DNA from 2 places in the Xanthobacter albus genome. Region 1 is predicted to be linked to the other one. Evidence: riboswitches for the same ligand, from Rfam matches in the RefSeq annotation. Region 1 holds a riboswitch; the other holds the start of a gene.
What was found. A riboswitch is a leader RNA that binds a small molecule or an ion and turns the genes downstream of it on or off. The one in region 1 is predicted to bind S-adenosylmethionine.
Positions count from the first base shown of each region.

Region 2: another riboswitch for S-adenosylmethionine. It lies ahead of V5F75_RS11710 (homoserine O-succinyltransferase); the one in region 1 lies ahead of V5F75_RS08695 (O-succinylhomoserine sulfhydrylase).

Region 1 is NZ_CM195532.1:1,942,240-1,945,641, forward strand. It holds gene V5F75_RS08690 (3-deoxy-manno-octulosonate cytidylyltransferase) at 1-690, shown strand, start outside; gene V5F75_RS08695 (O-succinylhomoserine sulfhydrylase) at 756-1,961, opposite strand; SAM riboswitch at 2,041-2,121, opposite strand; gene V5F75_RS08700 (2'-deoxycytidine 5'-triphosphate deaminase) at 2,199-3,320, shown strand; gene V5F75_RS08705 (FUSC family protein) at 3,400-3,402, opposite strand, start outside.
Region 2 is NZ_CM195532.1:2,642,593-2,645,994, forward strand. It holds gene V5F75_RS11705 (sensor domain-containing diguanylate cyclase) at 1-595, opposite strand, end outside; gene V5F75_RS11710 (homoserine O-succinyltransferase) at 900-1,823, opposite strand; SAM-I-IV-variant riboswitch at 1,861-1,973, opposite strand; gene V5F75_RS11715 (M23 family metallopeptidase) at 2,023-3,159, opposite strand; gene tam (trans-aconitate 2-methyltransferase) at 3,290-3,402, shown strand, end outside.

The sequences.
Region 1 (3,402 bases):
TCCATCCTGGCCGCCCGCGCGGGAGCCGAGGGCGCACCGGTCTACGTGGCCACCGACGATGCGCGAATCGCGGCCGAGGCCGAGCGCCTCTCCACCCCGGTCATCATGACCGACCCCGCCTGCCGCAACGGCACGGAGCGGGTGGCCCAGGCGGTGGCGCGGGCCGGCATCGATGCCGAGATCATCGTGAACCTGCAGGGCGATGCGCCGCTCACCCCGCCCCATTTCGTCACCGCCTTGGCGAAGGCCATGCGCGATGTGCCCAGGCGCCAGGTGGCGACGCCGGTGCTGCGCTGCGACGAGGAGAGCCTGGAGCATTTCCTGGCCGATCGCCGCGCCGGCCGCGTGGGCGCCACCACGGTGGTGTTCGACCGGGCCGGAAACGCGCTCTATTTCTCGAAGGAGGTCATTCCCTTCACCAATGGCAAGGCCAGGGTGGAGGGAGTGGTGCCGGTGTTCCACCACGTGGGGCTCTACGCCTACCGGCGCGGCGCGCTCGATGCCTATGCCGGCATGGAGCCGGGCGTGCTGGAGGCGCTGGAAGGGCTGGAGCAGCTGCGCTTCCTGGAGCACGGCGTGCCCATCGCCACGGTGGAGGTGGAGAGCCGCGGCGCCGCCTTCTGGGAGCTGAACAACCCCTCCGACGTGCCCCTGATCGAGGGCTATCTCGCCAAGATGGGCGTGGTGTGAGGCCGCGCGCGGCCTGAGGCGTGCCGCGCCCCGAAGGGCGCGGCAGTTGCCGGTCAGGCCGCTTTTCAGACCGCCTTCAGGGCTTCTGCGATGTCTGCCTCGAGGTCATCGGGGTGCTCCAGGCCCACGGAGAGGCGCAGCAGCCCGTCGCTGATGCCCATCTCGGCCCGCGCCTCGGGGGTGAAGCGCTGGTGGGTGGTGGTGGCCGGGTGGGTGATGAGGCTCTTGGCGTCGCCCAGGTTGTTGGAGATGCGGATCACCTTGAGCGCATCCATGAAGCGGAACGCGCCGTCCTTGCCACCTTCCACCACGAATGTGACGAGGGTGCCGCCGCCGCTCATCTGCCGGCGGGCGAGGGCCGCCTGGGGGTGGTCATTCCGGAAGGGATAGACGGCCTTCTCGATGCCCTTGGCCTCGGCCAGGAAATCGGCGATGCGCGCCGCGCTGGCCTGCATGCGGTCCACGCGCAGGGCCAGGGTCTCCAGGCCCTTCAGCATCACCCAGGCATTGAAGGGGGAGATGGAGGGGCCGGTCTGGCGCAGGAACACCTGCAGCTCCTCGTCCAGGAACTGGCGCGAGCACAGCACCATGCCGCCCAGGCAGCGGCCCTGGCCGTCCACATGCTTGGTGGTGGAATAGACCACCACGTCGGCGCCCAGCTCCAGGGGATGCTGGAGCAGCGGGGTGGCGAACACATTGTCCACCACCAGCCGCGCGCCCACCGAATGGGCGATCTCGGCCACCGCCGCGATGTCGATGATGTCCAGCGTGGGGTTGGTGGGGCTTTCCAGCAGGCACACGCGGGTGTTGGGGCGGATGCCGGCGCGCCAGGCGGAGACGTCGGTGCCGTCCACCAGCGTCACCTCCACGCCGAAGCGCGGCAGCAGCTCGTCGAGAATCCAGCGGCTGGAGCCGAACAGGGCGCGGGCGGCCAGCACATGGTCGCCGGCCTTCACCTGGCACAGCAGCGCCGCGTTCACGGCCGCCATGCCGGAGGCGGTGGCGCGCGCCACCTCCGCGCCCTCGATCAGCGCCATGCGCTCCTCGAACATGGCGGTGGTGGGGTTCGCGTAGCGCGAATAGACGAAGCCGGGGTCCTCGCCCTTGAAGCGCGCCTCGCAGGCGGCGGCGCTGTCGTAGACGAAGCCCTGGGTGAGGAACAGCGCCTCCGAGGTCTCGCCGAACGGCGAGCGGGTGGTGCCGGCGTGCACGAGGCGCGTTTCGGGGTGCAGGGCGCGCGTATCGAGGGCGGGACGGGAGGCCGAGGACATGGCTGTCTCCAAGGCCGAGGAGCTTTTGCGGAATGCGCGCTTGCATTGTGCGCGCGTTCGCGGCACATGCCCGGCGTCGATCCGCTCATCCCCGGCCTTTTAGCAAGTGCGTTTAACGTGGCTGCAAGCCGGCCGGCTCAAATTCACCACGAACGGATCACTAATGCCGCCGTCCCCTTGGCGTCAAGGATTTCGTTCGTTAAATCGAACGACGCGGATGGCGAAGCGGATGTGGGGATGCGCGTGGCCGATGTACTGAAGCCGGGAATCCTGCCCGCAGAAGCCATTTCGGAGCTCAAGGCCAGGGGCGCCATCGCCTGCCGCCATGCGCTCGATGTCGACCAGATCCAGCCGGCGAGCCTGGACCTGAGGCTCGGCCGCAGCGCCTGGCGGGTGCGGGCGAGCTTCCTGCCCGGCGCCGGCGTCAGCGTCCAGGAGCGGCTCGACGCCCTGGCGCTGCACAAGCTCGACCTCTCCCACGGCGCGGTGCTGGAGACGGGCTGCGTCTATCTGGTGGAGCTGTTCGAGCGCATGAAGCTGCCGGCGGACCTCGCGGCGGCGGCCAACCCCAAGAGCTCCACCGGCCGGCTCGACGTGTTCGTGCGCGTCATCACCGATGGGGCGCGGGCGTTCGACACCATCCCCGCGGGCTACAAGGGGCCGCTCTACCTGGAAATCTCGCCGCGCACCTTCCCCATCCTGGTGCGCACCGGCTCGCGCCTGTCGCAGGTGCGGTTCCGGCGCGGCGTGGCGCGCCTGTCCGATCTGGAGCTCCTGAACCTCCAGGCGGCGGAATGCCTCGTGGATGCGCCCCATCCGGATGTGGCGGCCGGCGGCATCGCCCTCGGCGTCGATCTCGCGGGCGATGCCCTCGCCGGGCTCCAGGGCTTCCGCGCCAAGAAGCACACCGGCGTCATCGACGTGGACCAGTCCGGCGTGCTCGACGTGGAGGATTTCTGGGAGCCGATCCGCGTGCGCGGCGACGGGCGCGCCCTGGTGCTGGACCCCGACGCCTTCTACATCCTCGCCTCCCGCGAGGCGGTGCACGTGCCGCCGGACTATGCGGCGGAGATGGTGCCGTTCGATCCGCTGGTGGGCGAGTTCCGGGTGCATTACGCCGGCTTCTTCGATCCCGGCTTCGGCAGCGCCGCCGCCGGCGGGCGCGGCGCCCGCGCGGTGCTGGAGGTGCGCTCGCGCGAGGTGCCCTTCATCCTGGAGCACGGGCAGACCGTGGGCCGGCTCGTCTACGAGCGCATGGCGGCTCGCCCCGGCACCCTCTACGGCGCCGACATGCGCTCCCACTACCAGGGCCAGGGGCTGAAGCTCTCCAAGCATTTCCACCCGTTCACGGGCAGGTAGCCCGCGCGCCGCGGCGCCGCCCGCGACATCGAGGCGCGGCGCGTTTCCTCGCGCGAATCGGTCGTCGCTCGGAAACGCCTTA
Region 2 (3,402 bases), 700 kb from region 1:
CGAGATCGAAGATGCGGATGTTGCTCTCGAAGGTGCGGGCGGCCTCGGGCGAGAGGTCGGCGACCGGCAGGCCGATGATATCCTCCGGCGGCAGGCCGGCGGTGCGGGCGAACTGGCCGTTGACGCGCGTATATTGGCCCTGGCGGTTGACGACGCACAGGGCGACCGGCGCCTCCGAATAGAGCGTCCTGGGGTCGAGCAGGTTCTTTTCCTCGATGCTCTCGGCCGTGATGTCCGTGGTCACGCCGAAGAAACCGTCGGGGGCGCCGTCATCGCGGCGCACGGGCGCGCCCGAAACTTCGAGCACGCGTGGTGTTCCATCGGTATGGCGTGTGCGGTGGACGAGGTTTTCGAGAGAGCGTCCTTCGGTGACCGCGGCGAAGAGGATATTTTCGAAGTCCACCGAGCCGGCATTCGGAAGCACGGAGAAATACGGTCGCCCCAGGACTTCAGAAGGCGTCAACCCGAGGATGCTCTTGCTGGCTGAGGACGAGAAGCTGAACTCGCAGTTCTTGTTAAGCTGCCACACCCAGTATTGCGGTGCTTCCCCGGCGCGCTGCGACGGCGCCTTTTCCAAAACATTGCTTTCAGCCATGGCGAATTGAAGTCCTGCCGCCCATGCTCCAACTTAGTTGGAAATCAAAACAACTTCATTATATCTTTGTGCACAGTTACCGTAAAAACTCTAGGTTGGCTATCCAGGCTTGTCAATGTATACTTCCTGACCCATTTTTTGTGTTGATGGCAATCCGATACCGTGGCGACGCCGGGTGGAGACCTCCCTGCTGGCGCGTTTTCCGTTCGCACCGGCTCACGGATAACGCGCCAGACTCTTAAGTTTACGCATTTTCTTCACGCGAAGCGGTGTCCGCTTCGCTTGAAAATGCTCCAATGGATGCTCACGCCCGGCGGCCGATGCGCTCCATCTCGAACGGCGTCGTCTGGTATATCTCATTGATCCAGTTGGCGAACAGCAGATGGGCATGGCCGCGCCAGCGGTTCTCCGGGGGGATGCCGGGATCGTCATTGGTGAAATAGTGGGCCGGCAGGGGCGTCGCCGGGTCCTTGGCGGCATCGCGGGCGTATTCGGCGGCGAGCGTGCCGGCGTCATATTCCAGGTGGTTGAACATGTGCAGGGCGCCGTGGCGGGGATCGTCCAGCAGGCAGAGGCCCGCTTCCGCGCTATCGGCCAGCACGCCGAGGCCGCTGCCGGCGGGAATGTCGCCCGCCCGCGCCTCGGCCCAGCGCGAGACCGGGACGCGGAAGCTGTCCGGGAAGCCGCGCAGATAGGGCGAGGCCGGCTGGAGCATGCGGTGCCGGTAGAGGCCGAACGCCTTGCGCGGCAGCACGTGCTTCCCCACGCCGTGGAAGTGATACACGGCGGCAAGGGCCGCCCAGCATATGGTGAAGGTGCGGTGCACGTGGGTTTGCGTCCAGTCGAACACGCGGGCGAGCTCGTCCCAGTAGGAAACCTCGGAGAAGGGCAGGTGCTCCACCGGCGCGCCGGTCACCACCAGCCCGTCGAAGCGCGCGTCGCGCACCTCGGCCCAGGGGCGGTAGAAGGCGGACATGTGGTCTTCGGGCGTGTTGCGCGAGACGTGATCGGTGATGCGCACCAGCGTCAGCTCCACCTGCAGCGGGGTGGCGCCCAGGAGGCGGGCGATCTGCACCTCGGCGGTGATCTTGTCCGGCATCAGGTTGAGCAGCGCGATGCGCAACGGGCGGATGTCCTGCCGCACCGCATCGCCTTCGCTCATCACCATCACGCCCTCGGCTTCGAGCGTGCGGCGGGCGGGCAGGAGATCGGGGATCTTGATGGGCACGGCGTCGTCCTCGGCTCGGGGGACTGACGCTCGGTGGCTTGATCCGTTGGTTTGCCGGCTCGGCCACATCCTCTCCCTGGAAGGAAGAGTACCACCTTGCCCGGATCGGCAGGTTGGTGTTGGGCGTCGCCCCAACTCTTGATGTGAGGCCGTCTCTACCCCGGCGCGTCACGCTTGGCAATGGCGCCCGCGCCGTCGCCTATTCGTAGGTGGCGATGCCGCCCTCCAGCGGATAGGCCGATCTCACCGCCTCGGAGGTCTTCTCCATGTCGAGCCCCTCCTCGCTCACCTTATTGATGCGGCCGGTGAGGGTGTAGGCCGGAAACACGAACGGCACGGCATTGCCGGTGACGAAATCGGGCCGGTCCACCAGGCCGAAGTGCAGGTGCGGCGCGGCCGAGTTGCCGGAGGAGCCGATCTCGCCCAGCTTCTCGCCGGCCTTGAGAATCGTGCCCGGCCTCGCCTCCAGGCTGCCCTGCTTCAGGTGGCCGTAGAAGGCATAGACATCCGGCGCGATGCGCTGGAGCACGAAATTGCCGCCGAGATCGAGGGGCGCGTGCAGGCCGCCGATGGGCCGGTGCGGCATGGCGTCGGCGATCCCGTCGACCGCCGCCACCACCTCGCCCTCCGCCACCGCCAGCACGGCGTTTCCGAACGAGGGATAGTGCACGTTGTCGCTGCCGCTGCCGGAGAAGGGCCGGTCGTTTTCCAGCCGGATGAAGTCGATGGCGTAGGTTTCCGAGGCGGCGATGCGGGTGCCGGCGGCATAGCGGGCGCTGCGGTGCACGTTCGGCGTGCAGCACCCATTGAACGCCACCCAGCCCGCGCCGCGTACCGGCGGGCGGATGGCGATGGGGCGCGTGGTCCGCACCTTCACGTCGGGCCCGTCCATCGGCTCGCCGGTCAGCAGGGCGCGCACGGCGCCGTCGGCTTCCGGGGCGGAGGCGAGGATGCGGTGGGTGAGGTGCTCCGGCACCGGCCCGCCTTCGAGCGCGAGGTCGATCTCGATGATCGTGGCGCTGTTGGCCGGAAGGGTGCGCAGCTTGCTCCGGTCCAGGATGTAGCTGGTGGATTCGGCGAGCGCCGGCTGGGCGAAGCGGCCCAGCTCGCGCCCGGAGGAATCGAGGACCTCGATGGAGTTCACGGTGACCGGCACCGGGAAGGTGTTCACCACCAGCAGGTCATACTCCACATGGAGCTTTCCGTCGTCCGCGGGCACCCAGCTCGCCTCCTGGAGGGGCGTGACGACGAGCGCGGTCGATTCGGGGCGCAGGCCCTCGGCGTGGAGGGGAAGGGCGGCCAGGAGCAGGAGAGCGGCGAGCGCGGCTCGAAGCATCGGGGCGGGACTCCGCAGGCAGGGGCGAGGGTGAACCATAGCCCCGCTCACGTCACTGCGATAGTGAGCGGAGGCGCGTTCCCGTGCGGCGGGTGCTAATGTGACGTTTCGACCTTGCGAGGAGACCCACATGGCCGAATGGAACGTTCGCCAGTATCTGAAGTTCGAGGATGAGCGCACCCGGCCGGCGCGCGATCTCCTGGCGCAGGTTCCGCTCGCGCGGGCGGCTTTCGTGGTGGATCT